One region of the Paraburkholderia sp. SIMBA_027 genome, then DNA from elsewhere that is predicted to be linked to it. Evidence: predicted binding sites of a transcription regulator. Region 1 holds the regulator's gene; the other holds the start of a gene.
The links. Region 1 encodes LexA, which represses DNA repair genes until DNA is damaged. Its sites were predicted from a motif close to ACTGTATNNNNATACAGT; they were not measured.
Positions count from the first base shown of each region.

Region 2: the regulator LexA is predicted to act here: its motif matches at 3,369-3,386, upstream of dinB (DNA polymerase IV).

Region 1 covers NZ_JAWRWY010000019.1:89,376-96,599, forward strand. The annotation lists gene SB764_RS30595 (hypothetical protein) at 1-358, shown strand, start outside; gene SB764_RS30600 (ABC transporter permease) at 370-1,206, opposite strand; gene nodI (nodulation factor ABC transporter ATP-binding protein NodI) at 1,226-2,134, opposite strand; gene SB764_RS30610 (universal stress protein) at 2,484-2,951, shown strand; gene SB764_RS30615 (DUF2939 domain-containing protein) at 3,047-3,763, opposite strand; gene SB764_RS30620 (hypothetical protein) at 3,933-4,292, opposite strand; gene lexA (transcriptional repressor LexA) at 4,356-5,006, opposite strand; gene SB764_RS30630 (sulfate ABC transporter substrate-binding protein) at 5,276-6,322, shown strand; gene cysT (sulfate ABC transporter permease subunit CysT) at 6,436-7,224, shown strand, end outside.
Region 2 covers NZ_JAWRWY010000004.1:275,837-283,060, reverse strand. The annotation lists gene SB764_RS09320 (M3 family metallopeptidase) at 1-823, shown strand, start outside; gene trpS (tryptophan--tRNA ligase) at 1,037-2,053, shown strand; gene dinB (DNA polymerase IV) at 2,118-3,272, opposite strand; gene SB764_RS09305 (MFS transporter) at 3,631-5,085, shown strand; gene SB764_RS09300 (hypothetical protein) at 5,102-5,275, shown strand; gene SB764_RS09295 (energy transducer TonB) at 5,413-6,114, shown strand; gene SB764_RS09290 (MotA/TolQ/ExbB proton channel family protein) at 6,203-6,991, shown strand; gene SB764_RS09285 (ExbD/TolR family protein) at 7,011-7,224, shown strand, end outside.

The DNA.
Region 1 (7,224 bases):
ACAGGCCAATTCGGCCCGCGCGACGGCGGTGTTGCGCGCGCTCGGCAAGATGATCATCGAGGCGTCGGCGACCATCGGGGTCGAGGCGAACGTCGCGATTCCCGATGGCGATCGCATCTACGATCCCGCCGACGGCCTTTGGCCGCAGCAGTTGCTGATCTCGCTCGACGGCCCGGTCGAGGACGCCGATCCCGAGGAAATCCGCACCGTGCGCCTGCTCGCGCAGACGCAGGGGACGATGTTCCGCGTGGAATGGCATCGCGCCGACGGCAAGATCGGGCGTCAGGAAGGCGGCCCGTTCGCGACGGTCGCGTTTATTTCGGACGTCGACATTCCCTGGGGCGACGACGAAGACTGACGCCGCGCGTCCTAGCGCATCATGCGCCGGCGGAACAGGATCGACGCGATCCCGAATGGCACCAGCACGTAGAACACAAGCACGGCCAGATGCAGCGCCGCGTGCTCGACGGGACGCCCGAGCATGGCCGGGCGGATCAGTTCGACGGCGTGCGCGAGCGGCAGCATCAGCGTGATGTGCTGCGCCGCCGCAGGCAGTTGCGCGATCGGGAAGAACACGCCCGAGAGCAGCAGCATCGGCGTGAGCACCAGCGTCTGATAGAACATGAAGAAGTCGTAGGACGGCGCGAGCGCGGTGACGATCATCGCGCAACTCGCGAACGCGAGGCCTGCGAGCGCGATCACGGGTAGCGCGAGCAGCATCGACGGAAAGCTCGCATAGCCGAGCGCGCCCGCCACGATCATGATGGCCGCGCCCGAGAGCATCGACTTGCTGGCGGCCCACATCACTTCGCCGAGCACCACGTCGCCGAGCGACAGCGGCGTGTGCATGATCGCCTCCCACGTGCGCTGCACGTGCATGCGCGAAAAGCCCGAATACATCGATTCGAAGCTCGCCGACATCATCACCGACGACGACACCGTGCCCGCCGCGAGAAAGGCGATGTACGAGACGCCGTCGACGTGACCGACCATCAGCCCGAGCCCGAAGCCCAGACCGAACAGATAGATCATCGGATCGGCGAGATTGCCGAACATCGACGCGAGCGCGAGCTTGCGCCACACGAGATAGTTGCGCCGCCACACGGCGATCCAGTGCGTCGCGTTCGAGGGCAGCGCCGCGCGCGGCTCGCGCAGGGGCGGCTGGGCGCGGTCCGTGTCGGGCGGAGTGTGAGTGCGTGTCTGCATGGTGTCGGTCGTGGGCGGCTCAGTCCTGCATCTCGCGGCCCGTGAGCCGCAGGAAAACGTCTTCGAGATTCGCGGGCCGGTGCAGATAGCGCAGGTCCGAGCGGGGACGCAGCTGCGCATGCACGGGCGCCGGGTCGTCGACGTAGCAGAACAGCGTTTCGCCGCTGATTTCGGTGCGCTTGGCGTAAGGCGCAAGCTCGTCGCGCAGCGCGGCCGGTTCCGGTCCGTAGACCTCGATCACGTCGCAGCCGATTTCGGTTTCGATCAGCGCTTTCGGCGCGCCCTCGGCGATCTTGCGGCCTTCCTCGATCACGCAGACGCGATTGCACAATCGTTCGGCCTCCTCCATGAAATGCGTCGTGAGGAGAATGGTCTTGCCGCGCGCGAGCAGCGAACGCAGCCGCTCCCAGATCAGATGACGCGCCTGCGGGTCGAGGCCCGTGGTGGGTTCGTCCATCACGAGCACGTCGGGATCGTTGACGAGCGCGCGCGCGAGCGTAAGCCGCCGCCGCATGCCGCCGGACAGTTCGCCCACGCGCGCGTCGGCCTTGCTTTCGAGCCGAGCGAATTCGAGCAGCGGCGCAACGAGATCCTGAGTCTGCCGCGCGGAGAGCCCGAAGTAACGGCCGAACACGAGCAGGTTTTCGCGCACGGTGAAATCGGGATCGAGATTGTCGAATTGCGGCACCACGCCGACGCGGGCGCGCGCATGACGGGCGCGCGCGGGGACGGGTTCGCCGCACAGGCTGATGCGGCCCGCATCGGGCGAGACGATGCCAAGCAGCATGCGCAGCGTCGTGGTCTTGCCCGCGCCGTTCGGACCCAGCAGTCCGAAACATTCGCCGGGGACGACGTCGAACGACAGACCGTTGACGACCGTCCTGTCTCCATAGTGTTTGATGACCTGCTCGAATTCGATGGCGGGCATGGTTGAGCGATGTCGGTGAGCGCGCAGGTGGTGCACGCGCAAGGCGGCCTATTCTAGAGCATTGCGGCGCGCGAGGTTGGTGCATGCCGATCGCGCGCGCGAGCGCGATGGCTCACACGGAAGCCTCGGCGCGCGCCTGGTGTGCACATGCAGGCGCAGGTGCGCATGCCGCGTCAATCGCTGACGCGGCAATCATTGTCCTTGTGCGCAAATCCAGTGCCGGCGGGTGTTGCGCGCGGTTTGAGAGCTGCCGCGCACCTGGCGTTTTCCAGCCCTTGCATGTGCAATTGCGGCGCACCATGATGCAGGTACGACCTGCGTTTTCGCGTGGGTGTTGGGGGAAATGATCATGGCGAGCTACAAGAAAATCCTGCTCTGTTACGACGGCTCGCGCGAAGGCCGCAAGGCGCTGCGTTGCGGGGCCGATCTGGCCTTGGATCTGCACGCCGAGACGCATCTGCTCTCGGTCGTGGACATGCGCTCGACCATCGCCCAGAGCGCCGGCCTGCTGACCGATGTGGCGTGCGGCCGCTTCGAGGAAACGGCGCGCGAGATTCTGCAGGAGGGCGTCGACTGGCTCACCGAACGCGGCGTGCGCGCGCAGGGCCACTTCGCGTTCGGTCATCCGATCGACGAAATCGCGAATCTCGCCAACGAACTGCAGGCCGATCTCGTAGTGGTGGGGCATCGCTGCCGCACAGGTCTGTCGCGCTGGTGGATGGGCGCGGGCAATACGCCGCTGCTCGATCGTGTGTCGTGCAGCATTCTCGTGGCGTGTTCGTCGCCTGCTGAAGACAAGCAGCAAGCGGCCGCGTAGGGCGCGTGCGCGGGGCTGGCATGCGTTTAACGTCTTGCCGGCCCGCCGCGCAATGATTGCCGCCTTGATGCAGACGATCAGCCATTCGCGCCCGATCAGTTCGGCGTGTTCGCGCCGCTGCCCGAATCGGGTTCGTTCAATTCCACCGCCGCGAGCTTCCACGAGAACAGGCCGTGCCGCTCCAGGATGGCGGCATAGCGCTCGCTGTGCGCGCTGCGCTGCCATGTGACCGCGAACTCATTGATGCTGCGATAACCCGCCGTGGCTTGCGATCGGGGTTGCGCTTGAGCGGGCTCGGCCAGTGCGCCGGGGTTGGCGGGCGCTTCGGCTGACGCGCCACTTGGCGGCGCGGATGGCGGCGCGTTTTCTGCGGGCGGAGCCGGCGGCGGCGCGGCGGGTTGTTCGCCGGGCTTGCCGGTGGGCGGCATACCGTTGAGCAGCGCGGCGACGCCTTCAGGCGTGGCGTAGGCGTCGACGAGCGGGCCGATCAGCGCCGAGCCGATCACCGCGCCAAACAGCAGTAACGGATTGCTGCTGTGCTCGGCCTGAATGCGCCGTTGCAGCATTTCCCCGGCCTGTTGCTTGAGACTCGCGCGCAACGCGGGGTAATCGACGTATTCGCTCAGCGAGGCCGCGTCGCGTGCGTCGGCGGCCTGTTTGAGATGATTCAGCGCGATGTACGGCGAGGCGTAGCCGTAACCGAGCGCGGCCACCACGGCCACCGCCGCAACGGCGATGGCGACGGGCTTCTTCCAGTTCGAGGACTTGCCGGCGCGAGAGCGAGAAAGCTTGGGTGTATCGATATCGGTCATCGGAGAGCAGGCGCGCTGCGCGAGCAGCGCAAGGGTTCAGATAGCGGTTCAGTAGGAGTAGTTGAGTCGGCGATTCAATCACAGTGTTGACCACACGTGCGCCAAAACGATCCCTACACCCGCAAGAACCTCCGCCGACACGCTATTTCCCACCTTCCGATTTCACACCTTACTTCGCGAGCGCCGCCGCCAGATCGCTTTGCTGTTCGGCGATGCAGCGGTCGATGGCACGGCACACCGCGTCCATCGTGCCGACCATGATGAGACGCGACTGACCGTGATACACGCGCACCGGCGCGCGGCGGTCCGGCTGTTCCGTATTCAGCGTGCTGTTCAGCGACACGCGGGCGAAGGCCGGTTGCGCCGACGGCAGCGGCGGCAGTTCCGGCGTTTCCAGCTTCTCGAAAAGCGAGCCATTGAGCGCGGCGGCTGAGGCGCGCGCTTCACGCATTGCGCACGAGGCGATTCCGCGCAGATGGCGCAGACGGCCGAATTGACGGAAGGGCAACAGGCGGGCAAGGCGTTCCATGACTCTCTCCAGAGAAGTGCGCCACGAGGCGCAAAACCAGCGCTGACAGGCGCGGATGGATTCTTAGAATTCGGTGGGCCGGATCAGACCGACGGCAATGCCTTCGAGCGCGAAGTCGGCGCTGCCGGCCTGCACGAAGATGTTGTCGTAGTCGGGGTTCTCCGCGATCAGTTCGATGCCGTTGGGCTGGCGCTTCAGACGCTTCACGGTGACGTCGTCGCCCAGACGCGCCACGATGATCTGGCCGTCTTTCGCTTCGGCCTTCTTCTGCACGGCGAGCAGGTCGCCGTCGAGGATGCCGGCGTCGCGCATCGACAGCCCGCGCACCTTCAACAGATAGTCGGGGCGGCTGGAGAACAGCGCCGGGTCGCAGGCGTAGTTCTGCGAGATATGTTCTTGCGCGAGGATCGGGCTGCCTGCCGCGACGCGCCCGACCAGCGGCAGCGAGAGCTGCATGATGCTGGCGTGCGGCAGCGTGAACTGGTGCGGCAGGTCGTCGGGGCCGGGCATCAGACGGATGCCGCGCGAGGCGCCCGCCGCAAGCTCGATCACACCCTTGCGGGCCAGCGCGCGCAAATGCTCTTCCGCCGAGTTGGCCGAGCTGAAGCCCAGTTCGGCAGCGATCTCGGCGCGCGTGGGCGGAAAGCCGGTGCGCTCGATCGCGCGGCGGATCAGATCGAAAACCTGCTGCTGTCGTGCGGTGAGTTTGGTCATGTCGACACTGTATGTTTGAACAGGTAACTGTATTTTTATACAGTATTCGCCGCTTTTCAAGTGTTACTTGAACTTTGTCGTTTGGGTGCCGCCACAGCAGCGTTTCCCGGCGATCTGACGGACGAAAACACGCTCCAACGTCCGATTCCTCCGCCCTTACCACTTTTGCGTATTAAAGAATGAAAAAACATCATTTTTAATAATGTAAGCGGATCGCTAGACTGGCCTTCATCGATCGCAAGCACCACACGACAAAACGGAGAAAGTGGATGAATCAAGGCAATACGGGGCGCGCAGGCTGGCTGACTTCGCTGGCTGCAAAACTGGTCATCGGCATCGCACCGCTCGTCGGCATGGTGGCGATGGCGCCGGCTGCGCACGCGGATACCTCGCTGCTGAACGTGTCGTACGACCCGACGCGCGAGCTGTATCAGGAGATCAACGAAGCCTTCATCAAGCAGTGGAAGGCGAAGACGGGCGAAACGCTCACCATCAAGCAGTCGCACGGCGGCTCGGGCGCACAGGCGCGCTCGGTGCTCGACGGCCTGCAGGCGGACGTGGTGACGCTGGCGCTGGCCTGGGACATCGACGCGCTCGCCAACAAGGGCATCGTCGCGAAGGACTGGCAAAAGCGCCTGCCCGACAACGCCTCGCCGTACACCTCGACCATCGTGTTTCTGGTGCGCAAGGGCAATCCCAAGCACATCAAGGACTGGGACGATCTGACGAAGCCGGGCGTGTCGATCGTCACGCCGAATCCGAAGACCTCGGGCGGCGCGCGCTGGAACTACCTCGCGGCCTGGGCGTACGCCGAACATCAGCCGGGCGGCAACGACCAGAAGGCCAAGGAGTTCGTGACGAAGCTCTACAAGAATGCGGGCGTGCTCGATTCGGGCGCGCGCGGCGCGACCACGAGCTTCGTGCAGCGCGGCATCGGCGACGTGCTGATCGCCTGGGAAAACGAGGCCTTCCTGTCGCTGAAGGAATTCGGTCCGGACAAGTTCGAGATCGTGGTGCCGTCGGTGAGCATTCTGGCCGAGCCGCCGGTTGCCGTGGTCGACAAGGTCGTCGACAAGAAGGGCACGCGCAAGCAGGCCGAGGCGTATCTGCAGTTCCTCTATAGCGAGGAAGGTCAGGAGATCGCCGCGAAGAACTTCTACCGTCCGCGTTCGGACAAGGTGCCGGCGGCGCTGACGGCGAAGTTCCCGAAGCTGAAGCTCTACACGGTGGACGACACCTTCGGCGGCTGGGCCAACGCACAGAAGACGCATTTCGCGGATGGCGGCGTGTTCGACTCGATCTACCAGCCGCAATAAGCGCAGTCGCGGTTGTGCAGTAGCAGTATCGACGTAACGATAAAAACAAGGCGCGCCCTATGAGGCGCGCCTTTCGGCGCAACAGACGCGCAACCCATGTGAAGAGATCCAGCATGACGACGTTCCGATTACGCAAGCCAGGCGCGCTGCCGGGATTCGGCGTGACGCTCGGCATCACCGTGGCTTATCTGAGCCTCGTGGTGCTGATTCCGCTCGCGGCCACCTTTCTCAAGACCGCCACGCTCGACTGGGCGCAATTCGTGCGCGCCGTGTGGTCGCCGCGCGTGATCGCGTCGTACCGCCTGACGTTTACCGCCGCGCTCGGCGGCGCGCTCATCAACGCGGTGTTCGGCTTTCTGCTCGCGTGGGTGCTGGTGCGCTACACGTTCCCGTTCAAGCGCGTGATCGACGCGCTCGTCGATTTGCCGTTCGCGCTGCCGACCTCGGTGGCCGGCATTTCGCTCGCGGCCGTGTACGCGGGCAACGGCTGGATCGGCCAGTATCTGCAGCCGCTCGGACTCAAGATCGCCTTCACGCCGCTCGGCGTGCTGGTCGCGCTGACGTTCATCGGCCTGCCGTTCGTGGTGCGCACGGTGCAGCCCGTGCTCGAAGAGTTCGAGCGCGAGCAGGAAGAGGCGGCCGCGTGCCTCGGCGCGTCGCGCTGGCTGACGTTCCGCCGCGTCGTGCTGCCGGCGGCGTTTCCCGCGCTGCTGACCGGCTTCGCGCTGTCGTTCGCGCGCGCGCTGGGCGAGTACGGTTCGGTCATCTTCATCGCCGGCAACGTGCCGATGAAGTCCGAAATCACCTCGCTGCTCATCATCACCAAGCTCGAGCAATACGACTATGCAGGCGCGACGGCACTGGCCGTGGTGATGCTGTGCGTGTCGTTCGTGATGCTGCTG
Region 2 (7,224 bases), on a different contig from region 1:
GCGCGTCGGTAAGGCATCGGGCGCGTGGGAATCGGAATTCCGCATGCGCTGCGACGGGATCGATGCGACCTTGCCATTCGTGATCAATAGCACGTCGTTCCAGGGTGTTCGAGGCAAGCCAACACAACTCGCCTTGCGAGACGTGCAAACGCTTTTCCATGAAATGGGACATGCGTTGCACAGTCTTCTTTCCCGCGTGCGCTTTCGCCGGTTGTCGGGCACGCGCGTGCAACGCGATTTCGTCGAGTTTCCGTCGCATCTGATGGAGAATTGGGTGCTCGATCCCACGCTGCTGGCAACGCATGCGCGACACGTCGAAACAGGAGAAGCCATGCCGGATGCACTCGTTCGCAGTCTGCGCGCGGCGAGCTGCTTTAACGAAGGCTACGAACTCGTTCGCTACATTGCGTCCGCGCTGGCCGATATCGAATTGCATTCGCTCGCGGAATGCGCGGACCTCGATATCGAAACGTTCCAGTCGCGCTATTTCGAGCGGCTCGGCGTGATGCGCGAGGTCGACGTCAATCATCGGCTGCCCTGTTTCCGGCACGCGTTCGGCGGCAGCGAATATGCTGCGGGCTACTACAGTTATTTGTGGGCGCAGGTACTCGAAGCCGACGCGTTCGAGGCATTTGAAGAATCCGGCAACGCCTTCGATGCGCCGCTCGCCGCGCGATTGCACGATTGCCTGTTCGGCATCGGCAACTCGATGGACCCGGCCGCGGCCTATCAGGCATTCAGGCGTCGCGCGCCCGATCCGCTGGCGCTGGCGCGCAAACGGGGATTCGGCGCCGTAGGCGGCAGCGTGCCGGTTCCGGCCTGACGCCGCCGAAGCAGCGCTAACCCGCCACCTACGCTATACTCTCCCCCCATGGAAACCAAACCGCTTTCGCTCATGTTGCACGGTTGGTGGCGCGCCTGAATCCGGCGGCCCGTTTCCCCACGCATATCGCAAACGTGATGCCGCCAGTCCTGGCGGCATTGTTGTTTTAGCGCGCCGAAGACTGGTGGCTCGATTAATGTGAGACTCCAGTCCATGACACAAGCAAGCCGCCCCACCATCCTGACCGGCGACCGGACCACCGGCCAGCTGCATCTCGGCCACTACATCGGCTCCTTGCGCGCGCGCGTTCAGCTCCAGAACGAAGCGGACCAGTTCCTTCTGCTCGCCGACGTCCAGGCGCTCACCGACAACGTCGGCCGCCACCAGAAAGTCACCGAAAACGTCATCGAAGTCGCGCTCGACTATCTCGCCGCCGGCATCGATCCCGCGAAATCGACCATCCTGATTCAATCGCAGGTGCCCGAACTCGCGGAACTGTCCCAGTATCTGCTCAATCTCGTGACGGTCGCGCGCCTCGAACGCAATCCGACCATCAAGGAAGAAATTCGTCTGCGCGGATTCGAGCGCGATATTCCGGCGGGTTTCCTGACCTATCCGGTCAGTCAGGCGGCGGACATCACGGCGTTCAAGGCCACGCACGTGCCGGTCGGCGACGATCAGTTGCCGATGATCGAGCAGACCAACGAACTGGTGCGCCGTTTCAACAACACCGTCGATCGCGCCGTGCTGGTCGAATGCGAAGCGGTGCTGTCGAAAGTCACGCGCCTGCCCGGTATCGACGGCAAAGCCAAAATGAGCAAGTCGCTCGGCAATGCGATCACGCTGGGCGCGACGCCCGATGAAATCACGAAGGCGGTGAACAATATGTACACCGACCCGAACCATCTGCGCGTGAGCGATCCGGGCCGCGTGGAAGGCAACGTGGTGTTCTCGTTCCTCGATGCATTCGAACCCGATGTGGCGAAAGTGGATGAGCTCAAGGCGCATTATCAGCGCGGCGGCCTGGGCGACAGCGTCGTGAAGCGCGTGCTCAACGAGCGCCTGCAAACGCTGATCGAACCGATTCGCACGCGTCGTCGCGAGCTGGAAGAAGATCGCGGCGAAGTCCTCGAAATTCTGCGTCGCGGCACGATGCGCGCGCGCGAAGTGGCGGCGCAGACGCTGTCCGAAGTGAAGGGCGCGCTGGGTCTGAGCTATTTCCAGAACTGAGCATGACGTGCAGCGAGCGCCGCATGAAAAGCGGCGCTCGCTTTATCGTTTCTGCTTGCTCGTTTCAGGGACCGAACGGCAATTCGCCCTGAATAGCGCCGTTAATCGGGCTGTCCGCCGAGTAGCGTTCGAGCGCGCTCACGCGCACGCCAATCAGGCGGATGCGCCGATCGAGATCGATCCGTTTCAGACACGCGCCAACCGCGCGGCGAATGGCGGCGGTATCGCGCACGGCCATCGGCAGCGAAATATCGCGGGTGACGATTTTAAAGTCCGCGAATTTGATTTTCACGCCCACGGTGCGGCCGCAATACCCTTTGCGCTCCAGATCCTGCGCAACGCGTTCGCATAGCTGCGTGAGCGCGGGCGTGAGCACGGCACGGTCGCGCCCGACGTGCATGTCGCGCTCGAACGTGGTTTCGCGGCTCATCGATTTCGGTTCCGACGACACCACCACTTCGCGATCGTCCTCGCCATGCGACACGCGCGCGAGCCACGCCGCGTAGGTGCGGCCGAAATGTTCCTGCAAAAGCCCGAGATCCGCTTTCGCCAGATCGCCGATCGTGGCGAAACCCAGCTCCGCGAGCCGCTTGCTCGCGCGCGGCCCGATGCCATTCACTTTCTTCGCTTCGAGCGGCCAGATGCGCGCTTCGAGGTCCGCCATCGTGAGCAGCGTGAGGCCGTCCGGCTTGTCGAGTTCGGAGCCGATCTTGGCGAGCAGCTTGTTGGGCGCGATCGCGATCGAGCAGGTCAGGCCGGTTGCGTCGCGCACCGCGGCTTTAAGACGCGCGCCGATGTCGCGCGGCTCGCCTTCGACGTCGGTGAGATCGATATAGATTTCGTCGATACCGCGGTCTTCGATCTGCTCGGTGAAGGTGCGCACCGCGCTTTTGAACAGCCGCGAATAGTGGCGATAGGACTCGAAGTCGGTGGGCAGCAGAATGGCGTCGGGCGCGAGTTGCGCGGCCTTCATCATGCCCATTGCGGAAAACACGCCGAATTTGCGCGCTTCGTAGGTGGATGTGGTGACGACGCCGCGCCCCACGTAGTCACGCAGGCGCGCGAAGCGGCGCGTGCCGTCGGGCAGCGTCTCGGGCACGGCATTGCGCCCGCCGCCGATGACGACGGCCTTGCCGCGCAGTTCCGGATAGCGCAGCAATTCCACGGAAGCGTAGAACGCGTCCATGTCGAGGTGCGCGATGCGCCTTTCGTCTGGCATGCCTGGTGTGTGAGAAATGGCGTTCGAACAGTGAGGCCGCGAACGCAACGTGTTTCGAGCCAACGCCGCGCCGCGTCGGGCCGTGCGTTGCCCGTAACTGTACATTCATACAGTGTTTTTGTCACCTTGTTGGCGACTCCGCCAATGCAGCGGCAGCGCAGACAAACCGCGCGCAATGAGGTGGAGACGTCGCGACGCAGCCTGCCCGATATTCCTTTTATTCACCGCGCGTTTAATCACGCTCGCCGCTTTGCATTTCTCGCGCACCGGGTAAGCATTCGCTAACTCGTTCGTTGTGCTGCACCCATGGGCCTCCTATAACTACGCGCTGTCATGGCCGTCATTCAAGGGGATTCCATTGAGCACGCTCGATATTGATTCAACTGTGTCGTCGCCGATTCGTTCGGCCAGCGACGTTTCGCGCCTCATCAACACCAGCACCGCGCGCGCAAGTCATGCACGCGTGATCGTGCTGCTCGCGCTCGGCGGCGTATTTCTCGACGCTTACGATCTCACCACGCTGTCGTACGGCATTCAGGATGTCGTGCGCGAATTCAACCTGACGCCTTCGCTGACCGGCATCGTCACGTCGTCGATCATGATCGGGACCATACTGGGCAGTCTCGTCGGCGGCTGGTTTACCGATCGTATCGGCCGCTATCAGGTCTTCATGGCCGACATGCTCTTCTTCGTCGTCGCGGCGATCGCCGCCGGGCTCGCGCCCAACGTCTGGGTGCTGATCGCCGCGCGTTTCGTGATGGGTCTTGGCGTGGGTATCGATTTGCCCGTAGCGATGGCGTTTCTTTCCGAGTTTTCGAAATTCCAGGGCAGCGGCAATAAAGCTTCGCGGCTCGCCGCGTGGTGCCCGATGTGGTACGCGGCTTCATCGGTGTGCTTTCTGATCGTGTTCGGGCTGTATTTCTTTTTACCGCAGGAGCACGCGGGCTGGCTGTGGCGCGCCTCGCTGATCTTCGGCGCGGTGCCCGCGCTCATCATCATTGCCGTGCGCAGCCGCTTCATGAACGAGTCGCCGCTGTGGGCCGCGAATCAGGGCAAGCTCGACGACGCCGTGCGCATTCTGCGCGAGTCGTACGGCATTCACGCGCATAAGGCCGACGAAGCGCCGCCCGCGAATCCTCAGCCGCCCGTGAGTTTTCGCGTGCTGTTCCAGCGCCCGTATCTGGCGCGCACGATTGTCGCGAGCGTGATGAATCTGTGCATTCCGTTCGAGTACACGGCCATTGCGTTTTTCCTGCCGTCGATTCTTTCGCAGTTTCTCGGCGCGGGCGTGTTCGAAACCATTTCGGCTTCGCTCGCGCTCAATGTCTTGTTTGCGCTCACGGGCGGCTTGCTCGGCATGCGGCTCGCGCACACGCGGCCCTCGCGGCATGTTGCGCTCGCGGGTTTCGCGTTGCAGTTCGTCGCGCTCGTGGCGCTCGCGTTGCTCGGGCATCCGCAGACGGCGCTGGGCATCGGCATTGCACTGGCCATGCTCGGCGCGTGGCTGTTCGCGGAAGGTTTCGGCCCGGGCGCACAGATGATGATTTATCCGGCGCTTTCGTATCCGACGTCGATTCGCGGCACGGGGCTCGGTTTTGGCCGTGCGCTCACGGGGATCGGCAGCGCGGTGGCGCTGTTCGTGTTGCCGATCCTCAACGCAAAGCTCGGCACGGATATGTTCTGGGTCGTGGCGCTCGCGGCGGTCATTCCCATCGGCTTTCTAGCGCTCGTGAAGTACGAACCGACCGAGCACGATATCGACGATGAGACGGTGCTCGCGCGCGATCACGCGGAGCATGCCGAGCACGCGTAAGCACGTGCCGGGGCTAATGGAGCGCTCTGATAGCGTTCAGGTGCTCACGCGCACCCGAGCCGCGATTGTCGTTGCCGAAGTTGATTGCGTCGTCATCACGCACAAGCGTATCGATCGCCGCCATAGCGCCTGGATTTGCCGCTATCGCAGCCACGCCGTCGCGGCGATCACATTAAAAACCGATCGATGATTCAACAACCATAACGTTATTCGAATTGCTTGGTTAAGCGCGGCGCGATGGGCGGGTAACCTCCTGAGCGTCGGCTGCACGAAAGCCGCAGGCGTATTGACGAATTGAATGACTCAGGTAAGCGAACGGAGTGGTGTATGTCGCAGGGAACAGCCGCAGCAGACCGCTGGTCGGGGCGGCCGAAACAATACGGCGCGAAGCAGCAAAGCCCGGCGCGCCGCTATGGCGGTATCGCAGCAGTCCTGCTGCTGCACGTCGTGCTGATCTGGGCGCTGCTCAACGGTCTCGCCACGAAGGTGGTGCAGATCGTCCAGAAGCCGGTGGAGACGCGCATCATCATGCCGGTCAAGCCGCCGACGCCCGCGCCCACGCCGCCCGCGCAACCGGTCGTCAAGCAGCCGCCGCCGAAGATCAAGCGTCCGCCGCCGTTCGTGCCGCCGCCCGAGGTGCACGTGGCCGCACCGCCCGCGCCGACCATCGAGCATCAGGCCGCGCCTGCGCCGACGGCGGTGATTCCGGCGCCCACGCCGCCCGCGCCGGTCGCGCCGCCCGCACCGCCCAAACCGGTGAGTCATGAAGCGGGCGTGGTGTGTCCGAACTCGGACAAGGTGCGCGCCAGCATGACGTATCCGGAGGAAGCGCAGGAGAACAACATCACGGGCGACGTGCTGATTTCGTTCGTGGTCGATCCGCAAGGTCACGTGACCGACGAGAAAGTCGAAAAGTCGGCGGACCCGTTGCTCGATCGCGCGGCGTTCAATGCGGTCAAGCGGTTCAACTGCATTTCGCAAGGTCAGCCGGTGCGCGTGCAGGTGCCGTTCTCGTTCAATCTGAACTGAATTTACGGTGGGCTGGCGAGAAAGATTCAGGCGCGTTCAAGACGATCGCGCCACGCCGGCCTCCGCTGTCTTTAATGTTGGAGTCCTGATGAACAAGCAATCGAAGTTTGCCGCGCGTGCGGCCCTGTCCGTCGTCGCCGTGGCGGCGGCGATTCCCGTCACCGCGTGGGCGCAGGCCGCCGGCGTGGAGACCGCGAACCCCTATGGCCTCGACGCGCTGTGGAAGAACGGCGACTTCGTCGCGCGTTTCGTGCTGCTCGTGCTGGTCGCCATGTCGATGGGTAGCTGGTACATCATGGTCACCAAGTTCGTCGAACAGGCGCGCGCCAATCGCCGCGCGAAGTCGGCGGATCAGCAGCTCTGGGAAGCGCCGTCGCTCGCGGCAGGCGCGGCGCAACTCGACGAACGCTCGCCGTTTCGCTTCATCGCCGAAACCGGCATCGACGCCGCCGAGCATCACGACGAAGTTCTGCTCGAAGAGGTGGATCGCAATACGTGGATTCAGGTGAGCATCGACCGCTCGATCAACAACGTCGGCAATCGCCTGCAGGACGGTCTCGCGTTTCTCGCGACGGTCGGTTCGACCGCGCCGTTCGTCGGCCTGTTCGGCACCGTGTGGGGCATTTATCACGCGCTCACGGCGATCGGCATCGCGGGTCAGGCCTCGATCGACAAAGTGGCGGGTCCGGTGGGCGAGGCGCTCATCATGACCGCCATCGGCCTCGCGGTCGCCGTGCCGGCCGTGCTCGGCTACAACTTCCTCGTGCGCCGCAACAAGTCGCTGATGGAGCGCGTGCGCACGTTCGGCGCGCAACTGCATACGGTGCTGCTGTCGGGCCGCAAGCGCAACGTGCGCGCCGTCGCCAACGCGGGCTGAGCGCGCGAAGAGAGTCATCATGGCCATGAACGTAGCTCAGGACGGCGGCGAAGACGAGGTGATCGCCACCATCAACACGACGCCGCTCGTCGACGTCATGCTGGTCCTGCTGATCATCTTTCTCATCACGATTCCGGTGGTCACGCATACGGTGCCCGTGCAATTGCCGAAGGAAACCGTGAGTCCGCTGCAGACTAAACCGGACGCGATTGAAATTGCCGTCGACAAGGACG